Regions from separate parts of the Nonomuraea sp. NPDC049141 genome, predicted to be linked through region 1. Evidence: riboswitches for the same ligand, from Rfam matches in the RefSeq annotation. Region 1 holds a riboswitch; the other holds the start of a gene.

Region 1 (11,443 bases):
CGTGGACGTCGGCTTCTGGGGCGGGGCGATCCCGGGCAACCTCAAGGACCTGCGCCCGCTGCACGACCGTGGTGTCCACGGCTTCAAGTGCTTCCTGTCGCCGTCGGGCGTGGAGGAGTTCCCGCCGTTGAGTCCCTCGGAGGTACGGTCGGCGCTCACGGAGCTCGCCGGGTTCGACGGCCTCATGGTCGTGCACGCCGAAGACCCGGCGCTGCTCGCCGAGCCGACGGGTCCGACCTACCGGGAGTTCGTGGACTCCCGGCCGGGCGCTGCCGAGCGCAGCGCGGTCGAGCAGGTGATCCGGCTGGCCAGGGAGACCGGCGCCAGGGTGCACATCCTGCACGTCTCCAGCGCCGACTGCCTGGAGCCGCTGGCGGCCGCCCAGGCCGAAGGGGTGCGCGTCACGGCCGAGACCTGTCCCCACTACCTGACGCTGGCCGCCGAACAGGTGCCCGAGGGCGACACCGCCTACAAGTGCTGCCCGCCGATCCGCTCCGCCGCCAATCGTGACCGGCTCTGGGACGGGCTGGCGAGCGGCGTGCTGAGCTGCGTGGTCTCCGACCACTCGCCCTCTCCGGCGGATCTCAAGGTGCCCTCGTTCGCGGCGGCCTGGGGCGGCATCGCCTCGCTCCAGCTCGGCCTGCCGGCCGTGTGGACGGAGGCGTCGCGTCGGGGGCACGGGCTGGCGGACGTGGTGCGCTGGATGTCCACCCAACCAGCGGCAATGGCCCATATTTCCCGAAAAGGCGCGATAAAGGTGGGCAATGATGCCGATCTGGTGGCTTTTGATCCCACCGGGGTCAACGCGGTCGACGCGGCCCGGCTGCACCACAAGAACCCGGTGACCCCGTACCACGGCCACCTCCTCAAGGGCGCCGTCCTCACCACCTGGCTCCGCGGCCGGCCCGCCGACGGCGTACCGCACGGAGCCTTCCTGTTGGGAGAGCAGTAGATGCCCCGCTTCACCGCGCTGCCCGACCTCGCGCTCCGTACCCTCGGCGGGTCGGTCGTCGCCGCCAGCGACGAGTCGTTCGCCGAGAAGGAGAGCCTGATCCGGCCGGGACGGCCCGGCTTCCAGGCGGAGACGTTCGGCAACAAGGGCCAGGTCTACGACGGCTGGGAGACCCGCCGCCGTCGCGAGCCCGGTCACGACTGGGCGATCGTCCGGCTCGGCCTGCCGGGTGTCGTGCGCGGCGTGGTGATCGACACGGCCTGGTTCAAGGGCAACTACCCGCCCCACGCGTCGGTCGAGGCCGTGGCCGTGGACGGCTACCCGTCGCCCGCCGAGCTCGCCGACGCCCCGTGGGTGGAGATCGTGCCGAGAAACGACCTCAAAGGCGACACCGAGCACCCTTTCGAGGTGACCGACGAATCCCGTTATACGCACGTCCGGCTGAACATGTACCCCGACGGCGGCATCGCGCGGCTGCGCGTGCACGGTGAGGTCCGGCCGGATCTGTCCCTGTACGACGGGCTCAGCCTCGACCTGGCCGCCCTGGCGAACGGGGGCCGCGTCATCGCCTGCTCCAACGAGTTCTACTCGGCCCCCGACAACGTCCTCGCCCCCGGGCTGGCCCGCCACCAGGCGGAGGGCTGGGAGACCGCGCGGCGGCGCGAGGAGGGGAACGAGTGGCTGGTCATCCGGCTCGCCGCCCGGGGCGTCATCCGGCTCGCCGAGATCGACACCACGAACCTGCTGTTCAACGCGCCCGGGTGGGTGTCACTGACCGGGTACGACGGTGACCGTGAGGTCGGGCTGCTGGCCAGGACGCGGTTGCAGCCCGACACCCCGCACCGGTTCCGGCTGGAGGGCGACGAGCCGGTCACACGGGTGCGCGTCGACATCTACCCCGACGGCGGGCTGGCGAGGGTCCGGCTCCACGGCAACCTCGCCTGACCGGCCGCCGAGGTCACTGCCAGAGGACGACCGTCGCGCCGGGCGGGCGCTCGCTGTTGCCCGCCGGGCGCTGGAACCGGACGACTCCATCCTTCGTGAGCTTGCGGACCTGCACCTTGAAGCCGAGCCCCTGTAACTCGTTGCGGGCGTCGTTGGTGTTCTTCCCCACCACCGACGGGACGAGCTGGAACTCCTGGTCGTCACGCGCCTCGTTGTCGCCCTTGAACCATTCCCAGAAGTCGGTCTGGCACCGGGCCACCGTGATCATGGCCTGTGCGCCCTTGTCGACCTCGGACTTGGCCTTCGGCGCCTGCGCGATCACCGTGCACGGCTCGGCGTCGTCATCAACCTCGTTGACCTGCACCCCGAAGCCCTGGGTGGTGAGGTAGTTGGCCGCCTCGTCCTTGGGCATGCCGGAGACGTCGGGCATCACCAGCCCCGCGCTGACGTAGATGTTGACCTTCGAGCCTTCCTTGACCTTCTCGCCCACCTCGGGGGAGGTGCGGATCACCTTGCCGCGCTCGACCCCCTGATTGGCCAGCCGGCTGACGCGATTGACGTCGAGCCCGGCCTTGGCGACCGCGGTGCGGGCCTCGGGCTCGGACATGCCCTCGACGTTGGGCACCAGCACCCGCTTCGGCCCCAGCGAGGGCACTAGCGTGAGGACCGAGCCGCGCTTGAGCTCGACGTTCCGTCCCGGGTCGGTGCGGAGGACGAGGCCCTCGGCGATCTTCTCGTCGTTCTCGCCAGCGGCCGTCTTCACCTTGAAGCCACTGGTGGTGGCGGCCTTCTGGGCGACCGCCAGGTCCGTGCCGACCAGGTCGGGCACCGGTACGTACGTGGCCTGCGAGAAGTACCAGCCCGTCAACGCCACCGCCACCACCATGACGACGGCGAGCACGACCAGGAACCAGTTGGGCCGGAAACCGGCGCGCCGCGCGGGCACCTCCTCGCGCGGCTGGATCAACGTGTGGTTCGGCGCCGCCTGCGGCATCTGGAGCGGCGCGGTGCCGGGTCTGGAACCCGGCGCAGAGTACGGCATCGAGTGCGCCTGGGACGTCCGCGTGTGCGCCGGCGGCGTCGTCATACGGGGCAGCATGCGGTGCGCGTCCACGGCCGCCACCAGCATCGCGGTCGCGTCGGCGGGACGGTCGTCGGGAGAGCGCGCCGTGGCGTGCGTCACCAGCGTGTCGATCAGCGGCGGCACCTCCGGCACCACCGACGACGGCGGCGGCACGGTGTCATGGACGTGCCGGTAGGCCACCGACATCGGCGTCTCGCCGTCGTAGGGCTGCTGGCCGGTCACCAGCTCGAACAGCATGATGCCCGCCGCGTAGACGTCGCTCCGCACGTCGGCGCCGCCCGTCATGACCTGCTCGGGCGACATGTAGCCGATCGTGCCGATCATCACGCCGGTACGGGTCTGGTTGGTGGCCTCGATCGCCCGCGCCAGGCCGAAGTCCACCACCTTGACCCGGCCGTCGTCGGTGAGCAGCACGTTCTCGGGCTTGACGTCGCGGTGCACCATCCCGGCCTGATGGGCCGCGCCCAATGCCGCGAGCACCGGTATCATGATCTCCAGCGCTTCGCGGGCGGGCAGCCTGCCCCGGTCGCGCAGGGTGTCGCGGAGCGTCTTGCCAGGGACGTACTCCATCGACAGATAGACCACGTCGGTGTCGGTGCCCTGGTCGAAGACGTGCACCACGTTGGGGTGGGAGAGGCTGGCCACAGACTTGGCCTCGCCGATGAATCGCCGCACGAACGCCGGGTCCTCGGCGAGCGAGCGATGCATGACCTTCAGCGCGACCGTGCGGTCAAGCCGGACGTCTAGCGCCAGGTAGACGGTCGCCATACCGCCCCGCGCGATCCGGGACTCGATGCGATAGCGCCCATCGAGCAGCCGGCCGACCAGGGGGTCCGCAGTCGTCGTGTCCACCCCGCTGAGTTTACGGGCGTTTTGCCACTGGCAAGGCCTGACCATCCGAAACCGATGCCGAGCCGTGCTCGTTGGAATGCCCCCATTTTCCGCTTAATCGGACATAAGCCACCGACGTCCCGCCACTCCCACGAGGGTATCGGGCTGCGGGGGGTTGGGGTCTGGGGGATCTGCAGGCCTGCTGTCTGCCGGCCCGGGGCCTGCTGGACTGGGGTCTGCTGGCCGGGGGTCCGCAGGCGTGCTGTGCGCGGGCGCTGCTGGGCGCTCGAGCACCACCCCATCCGGACGGAAGACCGTGGCCCGGCCGGACACCGTCGAGTGCCGGTCTGGTGCCGCGCCCGTCGGCGGCCGCGCCAAGGTGCGGGTGCAGGCCGCGCGGAAGGGCGCGGACCGGGGCTACGGGCCCGTCGGGGAGGAGGCCTCCGCGTAGCGGCGGCGGGGGATGCGGCCCGCCTGGCGGGCGAGCCGGCCCGCCTGGACCGCCGCTCTCATGGCCGTCGCCATCAGTTCCGGCCGCTGTGCCCTGGTGACGGCCGTGGCCAGGAGTACGGCGTCGCAGCCCAGCTCCATGGCCAGGGCGGCGTCGCTGGCCGTACCGATGCCCGCGTCGAGGATCACCGGCACCGAGGCCGCCTCCACGATGAGCTCGATGTTGTGCGGGTTGCGGATGCCGAGGCCCGAGCCGATCGGCGCGCCGAGCGGCATCACCGCCGCACACCCGGCCAGCTCCAGGCGGCGCGCCAGCGCCGGGTCGTCCCCGATGTACGGCAGCACCACGAACCCGTCGGCCACCAGCCGTTCCGCCGCGTCGAACGTCTCGATCGGATCCGGCAGCAGCGTCCGCTCGTCGGCGATGACTTCGAGCTTGACCCAGTTCGTGCCGAGCGCCTCCCTGGCCAGCCGGGCGGTCAGCACGGCGTCGCCGGCGGTGAAGCAGCCGGCGGTGTTGGGGAGGACCTTGATGCCGCGCTCGCGCAGTACGTCGAGCACCGAGCCGGGCGCACCGGGGTCGAGCCGCCGCATGGCGACGGTCGTCAGCTCGGTGCCGGACGCGACCAGCGCGTGGTCGAGCACCTCCAGCGACGGCGCGCCGCCGGTGCCCATGATGAGCCGGGAGGAGAACTTCTCCCCGGCGATCAGCAGATCATCCACCTTGCACCGCCGTCAGAACCTCCACGCGGTCGCGGTCGCCGAGCGCCGTCGTCTCCCAGGCGCTCCGCGTCACCACCTCGTCGTTCACGGCCACGGCCACGCCGGTCGTGGCCGCCGTCAGCGTGAGTACGGCCTGCGCCACAGTGGTGCCGTCGGGCACCTCATGCGCGGCCCCGTTGATGGTCACATTCATGAAATATCCCGATACCTCAATGGCGAGCACAGCTCCGCCATCTCGCCCTCCTCGCCCAGCACAATGGCCGCCGTGAGCGGGGCCAGCAGCACCCCGCCCCGGTGATGCCCGGTGGCCAGCACCAGCCCCGGTGTGCCGCTGGGCCCGATGAGCGGAACGTTGTCCGGCGTGCCCGGCCGCAACCCCGCCTCCACGTCGGCCACCTCCAACTCGGTGACGCCCGGCACCAGCTCGCGGGCGTCCCGCAGCAGCTCGTACAGCCCGCCCGCCGTCACTCTCGTGTCGAACCCCAGCTCCTCCTGCGTCGCCCCGACCACCAACTCGCCATCACCCCTCGGCACCAGATAGACGGAGGCCCCGTGCACCGTCCCGCGCACGCATCTGCCGAGCAGCGGCTGGGGGGAGCGCAGCCGCATGATCTGCCCCTTGACCGGTCGCACCGGAACATCGACCAACCCGGCACTCCACGCCCCGGCCGCCAGAACGACCCGCTCGCCCCGGATCTCGTCGGGCACGTTCGCCTGGGTGGGGTCGCTCGCGGGTATGGCGTCCTCGCCGACCGGAGGCGCAGGCCGCACGGGGTCCTCGCCCGAGAGCTGGTGGGCATGAGGCGTGCGTCGTGCCGGGTCCTGAGCGGGTGGCCCGTCCGGGGCCGGCGACCGGTCCAGGGTGAGCGGCCTGTCCGGGGCGGGCGACGGGTCCGCGGGTGTGAGGCGTACACCTACGACCTTGTCGCCGTCGCGGAGCAGTTCGCTCACGCGAGCCCGTACGAGCGGGACGCCCAGGCGATCGAGGGCGGCCAGGAGCGCGGTGGTGACGCGGCGCGGGTCCACCCACGCGTCACCCCGGGCCAGCAGCCCGCCACGGACGGAGGGCGCCAGCATGGGCTCCAGCCGGCGGCACTCGCGCCCGGTCAGCCGTTCGACCGGTAGCCCCAACTTCTCCATGAACGCGGCCAGTTCCCCGAGCGCCGCCAGATCGTCGGTCCCGAACGCCACAGCGAGCGTCCCATCGACCCGGAAGTCCAGCCCGGCCCGCGCCGCGTCGCTGAGCCCCCTCATAGCCTCGTCAGACGCCCCAGGCCCGCTGGGCTCACTTCCGTCAGCCTCAAGCCCCGTACCAGCGCCAAAGCCCGTACCAGCCTCAAGGCCGGCGTCGGCGGCGAGTTCGGAGGCGAAGGACGGCCAGCGGCGCAGGCTGGCGAGGCCCAGCCGGAGCAGTGGTTCCTCTGTGTAGGTGACCTCACTCACCGGGGCCAGCATGCCTGCCGCCGCGTGCGAGGCCCCCGAGGCCGGAGCCGGGTCGACCACGGTGACCGGCCGTCCGGAGCGGGCCAGGCGCCAGGCGATGGACAGCCCGACGATCCCGCCGCCTACGACGATGTCCACATCCGCTCCCTTCGCCGGCATGATCCGGATCAGGTGTCTTGCGGTCGAAGGCCCGGTGCAGCCTTCCTCTCAGCCCGGTAAACGGCCGGACTCCCGCGCGTCTTACGCCCCCAGCCTACGGCCTCGGCGCGACGATCCGGCACGGCCCCCGTTATGGTCTTGAACGTGAATCATGTCGTGGTGGCAGGCGCCGGACTGGCGGGCGTACGTAGTGTCGAGGCGCTCCGCGCGAGAGGGTTCGACGGCAGGATCACCCTCATCGGGCAGGAACGGCACCGGCCCTACGATCGCCCGCCCCTGTCGAAGGCGGTGCTGTCCGGCAGCAGTGACTCCAGCTTCGTCGACGCCGACCTCGCGGTGCTGGAGGTGGACTTCTGGCCGGGCGTCTCGGCCAAATCGCTGCGGCCTGGCGTCGTCGAGACCTCCGAGGGCGAGCTCGGCTATGACGGTCTGGTCATCGCCACCGGAGCCGAGCCGATCACGCTGCCCGGCGACGGCCAGCAGCACGTGCTGCGCACCCTGGACGACGCTCTGGAACTGCGCGCCCGGCTCGTCAAGGGCGCCCGCGTGGTGATCATCGGCGCCGGCTGGATCGGCGCCGAGGTCGCCACCGCCGCCCGCCGGGCCGGCTGCGCGGTGACCGTGATCGAGGCCGGCCCCACCCCGCTCGCCCAGGCGGTCGGGCCCGAGATCGGTGCCCGCACCCAGGGCTGGTACGAGGACATCGACCTGCGGCTCGACACCCTGGTCGGCTCCGTGGACGAGGGCGGCGTCACGCTGGCCGACGGCCGCTTCATCGAGGCGCACGTCGTCGTCACCGGCGTCGGGGTGCGCCCGACCGTCGGCTGGCTGGCGGGCTCCGGCATCGACCTGGACAACGGCGTCGTCACCGACGAGCACATGCGCACCTCCCTGCCGAACGTCGTGGCGGTGGGCGACTGCGCCGCCTGGTGGTCGCGCCGTTTCGAGACCCGGCTCAGGGTCGAGCACTGGGACGCCGCGCTCAACTCACCCGAGGTGGCCGCCGTCTCGCTGCTGGGCGGGGATTCGGTGTACGACCCGGTGCCCTATTTCTGGTCCGAGCAATTCGGCCACATGGTCCAGTACGCGGGCCACCACCCGGCCGGAGACCGCCTCCTCTATCGGGGCGAGCTCGAAGGCAAATGGTCGGCCTGCTGGCTCAATTCGGACGACACCCTGGCCGCGGTACTCGCCGTGGATCGGCCACGGGATCTCGTACAGGGCCGCAGAATCATCGAAGGCGGCCACCGCGTCGACGCCGAACGCCTGGTAGATCCCGACGTCTCCCTACGGGATTGTGTTGTTTGAGCAAGCACGGCATGTGGTAGTTGTGGTTTCGTGACGCTTTCTGTTGCGCAGATCGACCGGGAGACCGACCAACTCGTCGCCGAGTGGCTCACTCTCCCCGAAGTGGCCGCGCGCCTCGACCTCTCACTGGGGCGGGCCAAGCAACTCCTCAAGGACCGCAAGCTGCTGGGTGTACGCCGGGGTGGTGGCGGGCCACAAGTGCCCGCGGTGTTCCTTGACGGAAAGGACGTGATGAAGGGCCTGCCTGGCACCCTCTCGGTGCTGCGGGACTCCGGTTACGACGATGTCGAGTCGCTCCGGTGGCTCTTCACCCCCGACGACTCCCTACCTGGCTCGCCTGTCGACGCCATCAGGGCCGGTCGTCATACCGAGGTCAAGCGGCGTGCCCAAGCCCTCGCTTTCTGACGCCCGCCTCTACCTCTGCACAGACGGCCGCCGCGAACGCGGTGATCTGGCGGACTTCCTCGACGCGGTGCTGGCCGCCGGCGTGGACATCGTCCAGCTGCGGGAGAAGGGGCTTGAGGCGCGCGAAGAGCTCGCGCTCCTCGAGGTCTTCCGCGACGCCTGCGACCGGCACGGCAGGCTGCTGGCGGTCAACGACCGGGCCGACATCGCCTACGCCGCCCGGCCCGACGTGCTCCACCTGGGGCAGGACGATCTTCCGGTGAAGGTCGCGCGAGAGATACTCGGCGACGACGTCTTCATCGGACGGTCCACCCACTCCACCGCCGAGGCGTCCGCCGCGGCCGTGGAGGAGGGCGTCGACTACTTCTGCTGCGGTCCTGTCTGGCCCACGCCGACCAAGCCGGGCCGCCACGCGCCGGGGCCGTCGCTGCTCCGGCACGCGGCGTCGCTGGGTGGCGGGCGGCCGTGGTTCGGGATCGGCGGGATCGACCTTGCCAATCTCGACCAGGTCAGGTCGTACGGGGTCGAACGGGTCGTGGTGGTACGCGCCATCACGGACGCCGACGATCCGGGCGCCGCGGCAGCGGAGTTCGCCAAGCGCCTGGCCGGCTGACGGGCGCGGCGCCTGGCCCCTGCGATACGTCGTGCGTACGGTGCGTCGTGCGTGCCGTGTGGTGCGTTGGACGGTGCGTCGTGCGTGCGGTCGCCGGGTTCAGGTGGTGCGTGAGGTGGCGGCCACCGCCAGGCTCGACAGGGCCGCGCGGGCCTCCGGCGTGATGGGCGCCTTGCCGAGGAACGTCAGTGCCTCGGCGAGGTAGTCGCCGATCATGTCCTCACACGCCCGCAGCGCCCCCGTGCCCTCGATGATGCCCCGCAGCACGCTCACCCCGTGCTCGTCGAGCCCAGGGTCGCCGAGCAGGGCTCGCACGGTCTCGGCGTCGCCGGGCGAGGCCGCGGCCAGCGTCCTGGCGACCAGCATCGTCCGCTTGCCCTCGCGCAGGTCGTCGCCCGCCGGTTTGCCGGTCTGCGCCGGATCTCCGAACACGCCCAGGATGTCGTCGCGCAGCTGGAACGCGATGCCCACGCGCCGGCCGTACTCCATGCAGAGCTCGTCCATCCACGGCGCCAGCCCGCCGGCGGCGAGCACCAGGCCGAGGCGGAGCGGTTGTTCGACGGAGTATTTGCCGCTCTTGTAGAGGGCGACGCGCAGGGCGGACTCGAAGGTGTTCTCGCCGTGCGCCTGCTCCAGCAGGTCGAGGTATTGGCCGCACATCAGCTCGGTACGCATGTGGTCGTGCACCGGCTGCGCCGCCGCGAGTGACTCGGGCGGCAGGCCGCTGCTGCGCCACATCTCGCCGGACCAGATCAGCAGCAGGTTGCCCAGCAGGATCGCCGCGCCCTCGCCGAACTGCTCCGCCGAGCCGTGCCAGGCCGACTTCTCGTGGATGGCCTGGAAGCGGCGGTGCGCGGACGGCATGCCCCTGCGCAGGTCGCTCTTGTCCATCACGTCGTCGTGCACCAGGGCGCTGGCCTGGAGGAGCTCCAGGGACGCGGCGGCGGTGAAGATCTCGGGCACGTCGGTGCCGCCCGCGCCACGCCAGCCCCAGTAGCAGAAGGCCGGGCGCAGCCGCTTGCCGCCGGACAACAGGTCGTCGGCGGCCGCGCGGAGCGGTTCGAGTTCGGTGTCGCCGGGAGCGGGCAGCTGCCGTTCGACGAACTTCCGCAGCGCGGCGTCCACCTCGGTACGCAGGGCGTCCAGGCTCGCGGCGTCAGTGGTCATAGCACTGAGACTAGTGGCCAGGCAGTGGCGGCGGATCTCCAGGGACGGGGCATGTGGCGGTAGCCTGGTCCACATGGCGCTTGGTCGACCCTCCATCCTGCCCGATCGTGTCCCCACCGTCCGCGAGCTTCTCGCCTCCGGTGCACGGTCGTTCTCCTTCGAGTTCTTCCCGCCGAAGACCGACGAGGGGGAGCGGCAGCTGTGGCGGGCGATCAGGGAGCTGGAGTCGCTGCGGCCGACGTTCGTGTCCGTGACGTACGGCGCGGGCGGCTCCAGCCGTGACCGCACGGTGGACATCGTCGAACGGCTGGCCCACGACACCACACTCACTCCTGTGGCGCATTTCACCGCCGTCAACCACTCGATCCGCGAGCTGCGCCACCTGATCGGCCGCTTCGCGGACGCGGGCGTGCGCAACATCCTCGCCGTACGGGGCGACCCTCCGGGCGACCCGACGGGGGAGTGGGTCCAGCATCCCGAGGGCGTCCTCTACGCCGAGGAGCTCGTGCGGCTGATCCGGCAGGTGGGCGACTTCTGCGTGGGCGTGGCGGCGTTCCCGTACAAACACCCGCGCTCGCCGTCGATCGAGTCCGACACCGACTTCTTCGTCCGCAAGTGCCGGGCGGGGGCCGACTACGCGATCACCCAGATGTTCTTCCAGGCGGACGACTATCTGCGGCTGCGCGACCGGGTGGCGGCGCAGGGCTGCGACACGCCGATCATCCCCTGCATCATGCCGGTCACGCAGATGAGCACGATCGCCAGGTCGGAGCAGCTGTCGGGGGCGCCGTTCCCGGCGGAGCTGGCGGCCCGCTTCGAGGAGGTGGCCGACGACCCGGCGGCCGTGCGGCGGCTGGGGATCGACCACGGGGTGGAGCTCTGCCAGCGGCTGCTCAATGAGGGCGCGCCGGGCATCCACTTCATCACCTTCAACCGGTCGAGCGCGACGCGCGAGGTGTTCGAGCGGCTGTCCGTGGTGGAGGCGCTGTCCGCGTGATGCTCGTTCACATGAAAAGCAGTTTTCTGTACGGCTGAGCCCGGTGGGCCCCAACCGCCGACCGGGGCTGGGGCCTGTCCAGGGGAACGGTTACGGGGTTCCCCGGCTTGCCGCCGTGACGTGCGTGTCGTTGGCCGTCTACGTACATGCCGGACGCGGCGGGGATGTCGGGGCCGGCGTCTAGAGTGGCGCCCACCTTGACGCGTCGATCGGAGCCGTGATGACCGCCACACCCCGGGATGCCTGGGACGACATCCTGGCCCGCGCCTTCGCTGTCCTGCTCGGCAAGCCGGTGGACGAGCACGACCCGAGCGCCTCCTACGGCGTCTACTACTGCTGCGACGATCTATCGTTCGAGCTGTTCAA
Region 2 (11,443 bases), on a different contig from region 1:
GTCCTGGGTGTCGACGTGGTCGCCTTCTCGGCGCTCAAGACGTTCGACCCGCCGGTCACCGCGCTCGGCGGGCTGACCATCACGGGCGTGGCGCGGCACGGCAAGTTCCTCGACCTCGACTGCGACGGGCTGCACCTGGTCATCCACCTGGCCCGCGCGGGGTGGCTGCGCTGGCGCGAGGACCTCTCGGGCGCGAAGCCGGTCCGGCCGGGCAAGGGCCCGCTGGCGGTACGGGTCCGGCTGGCGCCCGACGACGAGGGGCTGGCGCCCGGGTTCGAGCTGACCGAGGCGGGAACGCAGAAGCGCCTCGCCGTCTATGTCACCAAGAATCCGGATGACGTGCCGGGTGTCGCCGCCCTCGGGCCCGACCCCCTCGACGACGCCTTCACCGTGGCCGCGCTCAAGGCCATCCTGGGCGGCAGCCGCACCCAGGTGAAGGGCCTGCTGCGCGATCAGAAGGTCATCGCGGGGATCGGCAACGCCTACTCCGACGAGGTGCTGCACGCGGCCAAGATGTCCCCGTTCAAGATTGCCGCCACCCTCACCGACGCCCAGATCGCCGACCTGCACGAGGCCATCGTCACCACACTGCGCGAGGCGGTCGAGCGGGCGCACGGCCTGGCCGCCAAGGACCTCAAGGCGGAGAAGAAGTCCGGCCTGCGCGTGCACAATCGCGCCGGTCAGGCCTGCGACGTCTGCGGCGACACGATCCGTGAGGTGTCCTTCGCGGACTCCGCGCTCCAGTACTGCCCCACCTGCCAGACAGGCGGCAAGCCGCTCGCCGACCGCCGCCTGTCCCGCCTGCTGAAGTAACGCTTCACGCCCTGGCGGCGACGGGCTCCTCGGCCTCTCCGGCCTGGCCGGTGGGGGCGGCCGGTCGGCGGCGGAGCCCGGTGGCGATGACGAGCGCGGCGACCGCTGTGGCGGCCACGGGCACCAGCAGCGCCGTCCTGATGGCCGCCAGCCCGGCCTCGGCGGAGGTCGCGTCGCCGAGCGCCGCCACGCTGACGGCCGTGACCATCGACAGCCCGAGTGCCGCGCCGAACTGGAAGGCGGTGTTCAGCAACCCGCCGGCCAGCCCCTGCTCGTCCTCCGCGATGCCCTCCGTCGCGACGATCGTGAGCGGGCCGTACACGAAGGCGAACATCAGCCCGATCATCAGCATCGACGGCAGCATGGCCGCGTACGACCAGTCCATCCCGACTCCCACGAACAGGCCGTAAGCCGCCAGCCCGGACAGCAGGCCGCCGAAGATCACCCGGGCGTTGCCGTACCTCTGCACCAGCCAGGGGGTCAGCGTGGGCGCGAGCACCACGTCGGCGGCGGCGGCGAGCAGGGCCAGGCCGGTCTGGACGGTGGACCAGCCGCGCAGCTCCTGCAGGTACAGCGTGATGAGGAACTGGAAGCCGAAGAACGACGCGGTGAGCAGCAGCGCCGTCAGGTTGGCGCGCACCAGCGGCGCGGAGCGCAGGACGCCGAGACGGACGAGGGGCGTGGCCGCCCGCCGTTCGATCGCCACGAACGCCGCCAGCAGCGCCAAGCCTCCGGCGAACGCGGCGACGGTCCAGCCAGGGCCGTCGGCGGGGTGCTCCAGCCGTACCAGGCCGTAGACCAGCAGCGTCATCGCGCCGGTGATGGTCGCCGCCCCCGCCAGATCGACGCCGCCCGCGGGCCGGGGCGTGTGCTGCTCCTTCAGCACCGGGACGGCGATGATCAGGATCGTCAGCGACAGGATGACCGGCGCGAAGAAGACCCAGCGCCAGCCGATCGAGCTCAGCAGGCCGCCGACCACCAGCCCGAGCGCGAACCCGGCCGCGGCCGTCCCCGCGTAAACGAGCAGCGCGCGGTTGCGCTGCCTGCCCTCGGGGAAGCTGGTGGTGATCAGCGACAGTCCGGCGGGCATCATGAACGCGGCCGCGACACCGGTGAAGAACCTGGCGACCAGCAGCACCCACCCCTCGGTCGCGAACCCGCCCAGCCCGGAGAACACCACGAACACGCCGAGCCAGAGCAGGAACATCCTGCGCCTGCCCAGCAGGTCGGCCGCCCGGCCGCCGAGCAGGATGAAACCGCCACAGCCCAGGACGTAGGCGCTCACCACCCCGCTCAGCATGCCCGTGGACAGCCCCAGATCCGCCCTGATCGACGGCAGGGCCACGTTCAGCATGGCCACGTCGGTGCCCTCGATGAAGACGGCTCCGCACAGCACGATCAGCATGCCCCAAGCGCGTTTGGACATGATCAACCCCCGGTTACTTATCGGCATCTCGGTTATCTCTTGTAACCGTGCAAATCATCCGGCAGCATGAGATCCCATGGAAGACGGCACTTCTAAGTCACCCGGTTACTGCGAGGTCACCGTGGACGACGACTACGACGTGCGGCAGTGGGACACCAGGGAGGACTGCGAGGTCCGGCAGATACTCGACCGTGTCGCCGACAAGTGGTCGCTGCTGGTCATCGCGCTGCTCGACTGCCAGAGCCTGCGCTTCACCCAGTTGCGCCGCGAGATCGACGGCGTCAGCCAGCGGATGCTCAGCGTGACCCTGCGTCACCTGGAGCGTGACGGCCTGGTCAGCCGTACGGTCCATCCCGTGGTGCCCCCGCGGGTCGACTACGCGCTCACGCCGCTCGGCCGGACCCTGCACCAGACGATCAAGAGCCTGGTCACCTGGACCGAGGAGCACCAGCAGGAGATCGCCCAGGCGCGTGCCGTCTACGACGAGCGACGCGAGATGATGGAGGCATGACGGTTCCAGAGATCCCGGCCAGCGACGTTCCCACCGACGGTTACCTGCTCGACGTGCGGGAGCAGGACGAATGGGTGGCCGGGCACGCGCCCGAGGCAGTGCACATCCCGATGACGCAGATCCAGGGGCGGGTCGAGGAGGTGCCCGGCGACCGGACCGTCTACGTGGTCTGCCGGGTCGGCGGCCGCTCGTTCCAGGTCGCGGCCTGGCTCAACCAGCTCGGGCGCGAGGCCGTCAATGTCGACGGCGGCATGCAGTCTTGGGCGGGCGCGAGCCGTCCGATGGTCAGCGAGACGGGACACCCGCCGTTCGTCGCCTGACGGATTACCTGATCAGTACTTCTTGATGTCCCAGGCGTGGCCGACGGCGTTGCGCTTACCGGGGCATACAGCGACGGATTGCCCCTCGGTACCACCGGTGACCGGCCTCCACGGACCCTTCACCTTCTTGGTGGTCGAGCCGCTGGGACACGTGGCTATGGCCTGCACATACCCCGAGCCTCTGTCGCAGCTGGCCCACGTCTTGTAGGGCTGGTAGTAGATACCGCTGTGGCAGCCGGAGGGCACCGGTTCGGCCAGCGCGGTGCCCGGCGCGAGCGGGATGACGGTCGCGGCGGCCGCGGCCACCACGAGGGACATGATCGTCTTTTTCATGGCGGCGATCTTACTGGGATGAACCGCCCTTATATGGCTTTTCGGACGATCACGTACGAGGGGTGTGAGACCCCCCTGTGGTCAGTCACCTCCTCATAGGGCAAGATGAGGGCGCAAACTGCACAACTGACGCGGGAGCTTGGGGCAACCAGGCTGAGAGGGCAACTACCGCTGTTGCCGACCGCTTGAACCTGTCCGGGTAATGCCGGCGTAGGGAGTGAGCGATGACACATGTCGTTGACGAAGTTCCGCTGACCCTCGAGGGAACTCCCCCAAAGACGCTCGGGCTGCTCGACCAGGGTGCCCTGTGGGCGAACCTGGCCGTGAGCCTGCTGGGGTTCAGCGGAGCGCTGCTTCTGCTCAACCCGCTCGGCGGGGCTCCGCTCACCCTGACCGCCGCCCTGGTGGCCACGCTGGTCGGCAGTCTGGTCGGCAGCGCCATGGTGGGGTTGGCGGCCGTTCCGGGCACGCAGACCGGGCGACCGGCGATGGTGCTGCTGCGCGGGTTGTTCGGGGCGCGGCTGTCGTACCTCCCGACCGTGCTCAACATCATCCAGATGATCGGGTGGGGCGCCTTCGAGCTGTGGGTGATCTCCAAGGGCGCCATGGCCATCTTCGGTGACGCCGTGCCGTACCAGGCGTGGGTGGTGGTGGCGGGGGTGCTGACCACGTCGCTGACCATCTGGCCGCTCGGGTCGATCCGGCTGCTGCGGCGTTACGTCACCATCGGGGTGATCATCTCGCTCATCTGGTTCGCGGTGGCGTTCCTGTCGAAGGCTCCGCCGCAGAGCGGTGGGTCGTGGGCGGCGTTCGCGCCCGCGGTCGACTACGTCATCGCGCTGTCGGTCTCGTGGGTGCCGATCGCGGCCGACTTCGCCCGGCACTCCAGGTCGAGCCGGGCGGCCTTCACCAGCGTGGTCGGCGGCTACACGCTGGCGCAGGTCGCCTGCCTGGGGCTGGGCGTGTACGCGGTGGCGATCGCCGGGTCCGCCGCGGTGGAGGCCGACGGCACGGCCGTGTTCGGGCCGTTCGTCGCGGCGCCGCTGGGGGCGCTGTTCTTCGCGATCCTGGTGCTGCGGGAGGCCGACCAGTCGTTCGCGAACGTCTACTCCACGACCATGTCGCTGCAGAACCTCATGCCGCGCGTCGACCGGCGGGTCATCTCGATCGCCATCGGCGTGCTGACCACCGGCATCGCGCTCGTGGTCGACGTGAACTCGTACGGGACGTTCCTGGGGGTGATCGGGGCGGTGTTCGTGCCGATGTTCGCGGTGCTGGCGGTCGACTACTTCCTGCTCGGCGGGCACTCGCGGTGGAACACCGAGGAGAACGCGCCCGCCCGCTGGTCCATGCTGGTGCCCTGGGCGCTCGGCTTCGTGGCGTACTGGCTGACCACCTCCACGCCCACGGTCCCGGCGTGGGACCACCTCTGGGCGGCGGTGCGTACGGCCATCGGGTTCACCCGGCAGCCGTGGATGAACGGCGCGCTCGGCGCGGCCCTCGTGGCGGCGCTGGTGACGCTGGCGATCGGCGCGGCGGCAAGGCGCACGTCGGCCACCCGCCGCTGAGCACGGGCCTCAGGCTTCGTGTACGGGCGTCAGGCGCGCGAGCGCTGCTCGACGTTGAGGAGGTGGCGTTTGGCCGCCTGGCCGCCCGCGTAGTCGCCGAGCTCGCCGTCGCCCGGCACGATCCGGTGACAGGGCACGATCACGCAGACGGGGTTGGCGTTGAGGGCGTTGCCGACCGCGCGGAGCGCGCGTGGCCGTCCGATGCTCTCGCCGATCTCGTCCAGGGTCGCGGTCTCCCCGTAAGGCACGGCCATCGTCTTCTGCAGCACCGTGCGCGCGAACGTCGTGGCGATGGACAGGTCGACCGGCGTGGCGAAGGCCCGCAGGCGGCCGGAGAAGTAGGCGTCCAGCTCCCTGCGCACCGGGTCGAGCCGCCCGGGGTCGGGCCCGACGAACGCGCCGACATGCCTGACGACCAGCTCGAAGACGACCTCCTCGGCCTCGAAACTGCAGGCCACGACGCCCTTGCCGCTCACCGCCAGCACCAGCCGGCCGACCGCGCCGTCATAGGTGCCGAACGCCACATCGGGCGGCACCTCGCCGCGGTAGGTGGCGGAGGTCACCCGCAGCAGGGCATCGAGATCGCCACTCGACATACCCGTCACCCTCTTCCCCCGCCTGGAAAGGCCGTGCCCGCAGCGTATCGGACGGATCGCCCGACGAACGCCGCACGCCACAGGCACTATGGAGGTGTGGGTGACGACAGAGCAGGCAGTGACGATGAGATCGCACGCGCGGTGCTCGCCAGCTCGCCCAACGCCGTGATCGCGCTCGACCGGGATCAGACCGTACTCGTCTGGAACCGCGCGGCGGAGCGGCTCTTCGGCTGGTCCGCCGAGGAGCTGCTGGGCCGCAGGGCGCCGATCGTGCCGGGGGAGCTGACAGCGGAGCACAACGCGGTGCTCGAACGCGTGCGCACGGGCGGCCAGGTGTCGCTGCGCACCAAGCGGTTGCGCAGGGACGGCACCGTGCTGGATCTACGGGTCGACACGAGCGCGTTGCTCACGGGCAGCGCCGTCGCGGGCTACGTCTTCGTGCACCACCTGACCGAGGCCGACGAGGCCGCCAGAAATCGCATGGCGCGGCGGGCCAGGCTGGTGCGCCGGCTCACCGACGTGGTCGGTGACATCAACGCCGAGCTGGAGCTGCCCGCGGTCCTCGACCGCATCGCGGCCAGCCTGACCGAGCTGACCGGCGCCGACGCGGGCGGCTTCGTGCTCATCGAGGACGAGCGGCTGCGGCTGGTGAGCGCTCACCAGCTGCCCGACTCGCTCAAGGGCGTGACGGCCGAGCTGCGCACCAGCCTGGTCGGCAAGCTCTTACGCACCGGCAAGACGGTGATGCTGGAGTCACAGGGCCTCGGCGACCTGGTCTGGGCCGAGCTCGACGGGCTGCACACGATCGCGCTCGGGCTGGCCGCGGTCGGCGGGCGTCCCTATGGCGCGCTGTACGCGCTGTTCGCCAAACGCAAGCCCGGCCACCTGGAGCTCGAACTCCTGGAGCTGCTCGCCGGGCACGCCGGCATCGCGGTCGGCAACGCGGTGGCCTACCAGGAGGCGGTACGCCAGCGGGCGCACGAGCGGGCGGTGTTCGACGCCAGCGCCGACGGCATCGCCGTGCTCGACCGCGCGGGGCGGGTCAGCCAGTGGAACCCGGCCGCGGCCGAACTCACCGCGATGCCGGTCGAGGCCGTCCTCGGCGAGCAGTTGCCCTTTCCGCTGCCCAGCCCGGGGGAGAAACTCACCTACCAGTTGGAGACCGGGCGCTGGCTGGACGTGGTCAGCGCCGAGATCGAGGAGACGGGAGAGGTGGTCATCGACTTCCGCGACGTGACCACGGCCAAGGAGCTGGAGGAGGCCAAGGACCTGTTCCTGGCCACGACCAGCCACGAGTTGCGCACGCCCATCACGATCGTGCGCGGGTTCGCCAGCACGCTCGACTCGCGCTGGGACAAGCTGACCGACACCGAGCGCCGCGCCGCCGTCCACACGATCGCCGAGCGGGCCAGGTCGCTCGGGCAGCTCATGGACCACCTGCTGCTCGGTGCCAGGGCGGGCGCCGACGAGCCGCCGGTACGCATCGAGGCGTTCGATCTGGCCGAGCGGATCCACGCGGCCACGCTGGGGCTGCCCGTGCTGTCCGACAGGCACCGGGTCGAGGTGGCCATCTCCGACGCCCTGCCGCAGGTCAGCGGGGACGCGCTGGCCACCGACATCATCCTCGGCCAGCTGCTGGAGAACGCCTTCAAGTATTCGCCGAAGGGCGGCCTGATCAGCGTCGGCGCCTGGCCCGAGGAGGACGCCGTGGTCGTGGTCGTGGACGACGAGGGAGTCGGCATCGCCGCGCCGGACCGCGAACGGGTCTTCGAACGGTTCGTCCAGGTCGACAGTGGTGACCGGCGCAGGTTCGGCGGTGTCGGCCTCGGGCTGTACATCGTCCGCAGTCTCGCCAGGGCTCAGGGCGGCGATGTGAGCGCCCATCCGCGACCCGGCGGAGGCACCCGAATGCGCCTCGTGTTGGGCAACGCTTCTCTTATCCGATCCGACACACCGATGCGGTAACGACGTGGTCACAGTTGAGCTGATCTATCGTCCAATGTGTACAAGCTGTGATCGAGATGCGGTTTCTGGGATCGAGTAACGGGGCATTTCGGTCGTACCGGGGAAGTGTTCCCGTGGGGGGCACTGGGAGCGGGGAGGTGGGTGTGTCAAGCGTGGTGCTACTGCCGTACGCGCCGTCCAGCGTCGCCGTCGCCCGCCAGCGTCTATCCACTGACCTGCAGGATTGCGGTGTCTTCTCCACCGCGATCGACGATGCCGTCCTCGTGGTGAGCGAGCTGCTGAGCAACGCGCTACGGCATGCGCATCCGCTGCCGTCGGGCATGGTCAGGGTGGCCTGGCTGAAGAGCGACGAGCACATCGAGGTGGCGGTGAGCGATGGGGGCGCCTCGACCGAGCCCCGCGCCGGCCGGCCGACCATGTCGTCGCTCGGAGGCAGGGGGCTCGGCATCGTCGAGTACGTCGCGGAGAGCTGGGGAGTCCGCCACGACGGTGACATCACGACGGTGTGGGCGATCCTGCTCGCCCCCAACGGAACGATGAACGGGCAGGTCCACGCACTCAAAGAGGCCGGGTAACCGGGCGCTCAGACCGGCCGGGCGGCCAGGATCGCGCGCTCGCCCGCGACCCACGCCGTGGAGATCAGCAGGTAGAGTCCCGCCGCCAGCGGCAGCACCGCGGCGGCCAGCACCGAGCCGAACGGCATCAGCGGCATCAGTCTGCGGATCATCGCGGGCTGCTCCGCCGGCAGTGTGGCGCTCACCTTCCGGGCCGAAATCCAGGCCACGACCGCGATCAGCGCGATGACCACGGCGAAGACCAGAAATGGCCCACTGACCAGACCGTAATTGGTGACGATTCCAGCGACATGCTGACCCAGCGGAGCGCCCAGCAGGTCGTGGCCGAGGAAGGCGGTCGGGTGCGTGGCGACCCGATACATCACCCACATGAACGGAAGCTGCCCCAATCCCGGCAGGATCGTGGCCAGAGGCGAGGTGCCTTCCTTCGCGTACAGCTTGGTGGTCTCCTTGGCCAGCCGCTCGGGATTACGCGACCACCGCTTCTGCAACTCGCGCAGCTTGGGCGCCAGCCGCTTCTGGATCTGGGTGGCGCGGGCCTGGCGGATGCCGAGCGGCAGCAGCAGGAGGCGTACGGCCACGGTGAACAGCATGATGGCGACCGCGGCGTTGTCGCCGGAGACGGTCAGCAGGAACGAGACGAGAGAGTCGAACATGAGCCCCTTCAATCAAGAAAGATGGATCAGGGCTCACTGAAGAGAGAACCCCGCTTAGCCGGAAGCGGGGCGTGATGACGGAGCTCGTGGCCGCGGCCGACCGGCGGCGGCGGGGTGGCGCAGGCGCTGGAAGGCCGTACGCCGGGCATAGCTCAGCGGGAAGCCGGGCGCGTCGCCGCCGATGGCGGGCAGCAGCCGGGCGGCCCAGGCGGCGAGCAGCAGGATCGCCACCATGGTCACGCCGATGAGCCAAGGATCGAACAGGAAGAGCGTCACCGTGACGAGGACGACTTCCCGACCAGGGTGACGGCGATGAACACCAGAAGGGCGACGACTCCGATGATGAGCGCGACCTTGAGCAGCCCCATGATCATGGGCAGCACGAAGTTGAAAAGTACGAAGAGCCCCAGAAGGGCGCCCAGTACGAGCATGACGACTCGACTCATGCGCCCACCGTACGTCCTGCGGGCATGATCCGCGAGGCTTACGAACCAATGACGTAAGTGTCGATTCGGGGTGCCCCGCCGTACGGTGAAAGAGTGAATACGCGCATCCTGGTGGTCGACGACGACCCGACCGTGGCCGAGGTGGTGGCGCGTTATCTGGAGCGCGACGGGCACGAGGTCGAATGCGTGGGTGACGGCGCGGAGGCGTTGCGCCGGGCGCTCGCCAGGCCGCCCGATCTGATGGTGCTCGACCTGATGCTGCCCAAGATGGACGGGCTGCAGGTGTGCAAGAAGCTCCGGGAGCGCTGGCCGGTCCCGGTGATCATGCTGACCGCGCTCGGCGAGGAGATCGACCGCGTGGTCGGCCTCGAAACCGGCGCCGACGACTACGTGACCAAGCCCTTCAGCCCGCGCGAGCTGGCGCTGCGCGTCCAGTCGGTGCTGCGCCGCGCCCGCGGCGCCTCGGTCACGGGCGGCACGGGCGTGCTGCGTGACGGCGATCTGGTGGTCGACGTCGGGGCCCACGAGGTCGGGCTGCGCGGCGCCGAGGTGATGCTCACCGCCCGCGAGTTCGACCTGCTGGCCTACCTGATGCGCAACCCGCGGCAGGCCTTCAGCCGGTCGGCGCTGCTCGACCAGGTGTGGGGATGGTCCTTCGGCGACTCGTCCACGGTGACCGTGCACGTCAGGCGGCTGCGGGAGAAGATCGAGCCGGACCCGACCGCGCCGCGGAGGATCGTCACGGTCTGGGGTGTGGGATACCGGTACGAACCGCTCGAAGGCCAGCCATGAACCCCCACCCCGCGATGGTGAGCGACCTGGGGATGATCGTGGCGGTCACCGCGGGGCTGGGGCTGCTGGTGGGCGTCCTGGGCGTGTCCGTGATGTGGTGGCTGCGTACTCGCTCGATCGGGGTCATGCTGGCTGTTGTTATGGTGGTCGCGATCGCGGCCACGCTGGCCGGCGTGGTGGCGATCACGCTCAAGATGATCATCGAGGGCTCGGTCAAGGACATCGTGCTCAGCGTGGTGGCCGTCGGTGGGCTGGTCGGGCTGGGAGTGGCGTTCGTGCTGGCCAGGCGGGTCGTGGGCGAGAGCAGGCGGCTGGTGGCGGCCGTACGCGACCTGCCGTTCACCGCGCCCAAGGGGCTGCCGTCGGAACTGCAGACGATCGCGAACACGCTGGAGGAGGCGTACGAGCGGGAGCGCGCCCTGGAGGGGGCGCGACGCGAGCTCGTCGCCTGGGTGAGCCACGACCTGCGTACCCCGCTCGCCGGGATGCGGGCGATGGCCGAGGCGCTCGAAGACGGGGTGGTGTCCGACCCCGTGACCGTCGCGCGCTATCACCACCAGATCAAGCTGCAGGTGGAGCGGCTGTCGGCGATGGTCGACGACCTGTTCGAGCTGTCCCGGATCCATGCCGGGGCGCTACGGCTCTCTCCAGTCCGGATCGGGCTCGCCGACCTGGTCGCCGACACGCTCGCGGGGGCCGAGCCGCTGGCCCGTGCCAAGGGGGTGCGGCTGACCGCCGAGGCCGCCGAGGCGGTGCCCGTGCGGGCGGACGCGAACGCCCTGGGCCGGGCGCTGGGAAACCTGGTCGTCAACGCGATCAGGCACACGCCGTCGGACCGCACGGTGGTGTTGCGGGCGGCCGTCGACTCGGGCATGGCGTGCCTGTCGGTCAGCGACTGCTGCGGTGGCATCCCCGACGAGGACCTGCACCGGGTGTTCGAGGTGGCCTTCAGGGGCGAAGCGGCCCGGACCCCGGCCAAAGACGGCGGGGCCGGGCTCGGCCTGGCGATCGCCCAGGGCATCGTGGAGGCGCACGACGGGGTGATCGGCGTGGTCAACGACGGGCCGGGCTGCCGCTTCGAGATCCGGCTGCCGCTGGTCCCGGGATAGCGCCTCCATCAGGTCGGGACTTCAACCGGACTCCGGAAGGGTGCCGTCGTGGCCGCCGCCGAACGACTCCGACATCGCGCGGAACGTCGGGCACGGCCAGCGCCACATGCAACTCCGGCACCGCAGGATGGGATTGTCGGAGTCGCTGGTGATGCCTCCCGCGTCGCGCGGCTGGTGGAGGTCGAACAGCCGCAGCCCGAGCTCGGAGAATCTGAGCAGGTCGTCGCGGGCGTCGGCGAGGAAGTCGAGGTCCTCGCCGGCGAGTTTCGTGTGTATGGGGACGAAGCCTTCGTGATTGACGAGGCTACGCAGGCGTCCCACTTTGTCATGCCA

Evidence for each region. Region 1 has a riboswitch for thiamine pyrophosphate ahead of AB0B91_RS12910 (FAD-dependent oxidoreductase). Riboswitches for the same ligand answer to the same signal wherever they lie in the genome.
Region 2: it holds a riboswitch for thiamine pyrophosphate, as region 1 does, so the genes downstream of both, AB0B91_RS46805 (cytosine permease) here and AB0B91_RS12910 (FAD-dependent oxidoreductase) in region 1, are expected to answer to the same signal.

The regions. Positions count from the first base shown of each region.
Region 1 is NZ_JBEZDR010000004.1:130,029-141,471, forward strand. Features, by position in the region: gene allB (allantoinase AllB) at 1-952, shown strand, start outside; gene alc (allantoicase) at 953-1,897, shown strand; gene pknB (Stk1 family PASTA domain-containing Ser/Thr kinase) at 1,911-3,833, opposite strand; gene AB0B91_RS12900 (thiazole synthase) at 4,230-4,937, opposite strand; gene thiS (sulfur carrier protein ThiS) at 4,978-5,178, opposite strand; gene AB0B91_RS12910 (FAD-dependent oxidoreductase) at 5,175-6,566, opposite strand; TPP riboswitch at 6,556-6,673, opposite strand; gene AB0B91_RS12915 (FAD-dependent oxidoreductase) at 6,732-7,895, shown strand; gene AB0B91_RS12920 (Rv2175c family DNA-binding protein) at 7,926-8,300, shown strand; gene thiE (thiamine phosphate synthase) at 8,278-8,913, shown strand; gene AB0B91_RS12930 (polyprenyl synthetase family protein) at 9,013-10,080, opposite strand; gene metF (methylenetetrahydrofolate reductase [NAD(P)H]) at 10,154-11,077, shown strand; gene AB0B91_RS12940 (hypothetical protein) at 11,298-11,443, shown strand, end outside.
Region 2 is NZ_JBEZDR010000021.1:129,770-141,212, forward strand. Features, by position in the region: gene AB0B91_RS46780 (DNA-formamidopyrimidine glycosylase family protein) at 1-813, shown strand, start outside; gene AB0B91_RS46785 (MFS transporter) at 818-2,239, opposite strand; gene AB0B91_RS46790 (helix-turn-helix domain-containing protein) at 2,316-2,750, shown strand; gene AB0B91_RS46795 (rhodanese-like domain-containing protein) at 2,747-3,070, shown strand; gene AB0B91_RS46800 (hypothetical protein) at 3,083-3,403, opposite strand; TPP riboswitch at 3,525-3,637, shown strand; gene AB0B91_RS46805 (cytosine permease) at 3,628-4,971, shown strand; gene AB0B91_RS46810 (methylated-DNA--[protein]-cysteine S-methyltransferase) at 5,001-5,567, opposite strand; gene AB0B91_RS46815 (PAS domain-containing sensor histidine kinase) at 5,664-7,532, shown strand; gene AB0B91_RS46820 (ATP-binding protein) at 7,676-8,107, shown strand; gene yidC (membrane protein insertase YidC) at 8,116-8,763, opposite strand; gene AB0B91_RS46830 (DUF6412 domain-containing protein) at 8,818-9,039, opposite strand; gene AB0B91_RS46835 (hypothetical protein) at 9,036-9,209, opposite strand; gene AB0B91_RS46840 (response regulator transcription factor) at 9,303-10,001, shown strand; gene AB0B91_RS46845 (HAMP domain-containing sensor histidine kinase) at 9,998-11,110, shown strand; gene AB0B91_RS46850 (hypothetical protein) at 11,132-11,431, opposite strand.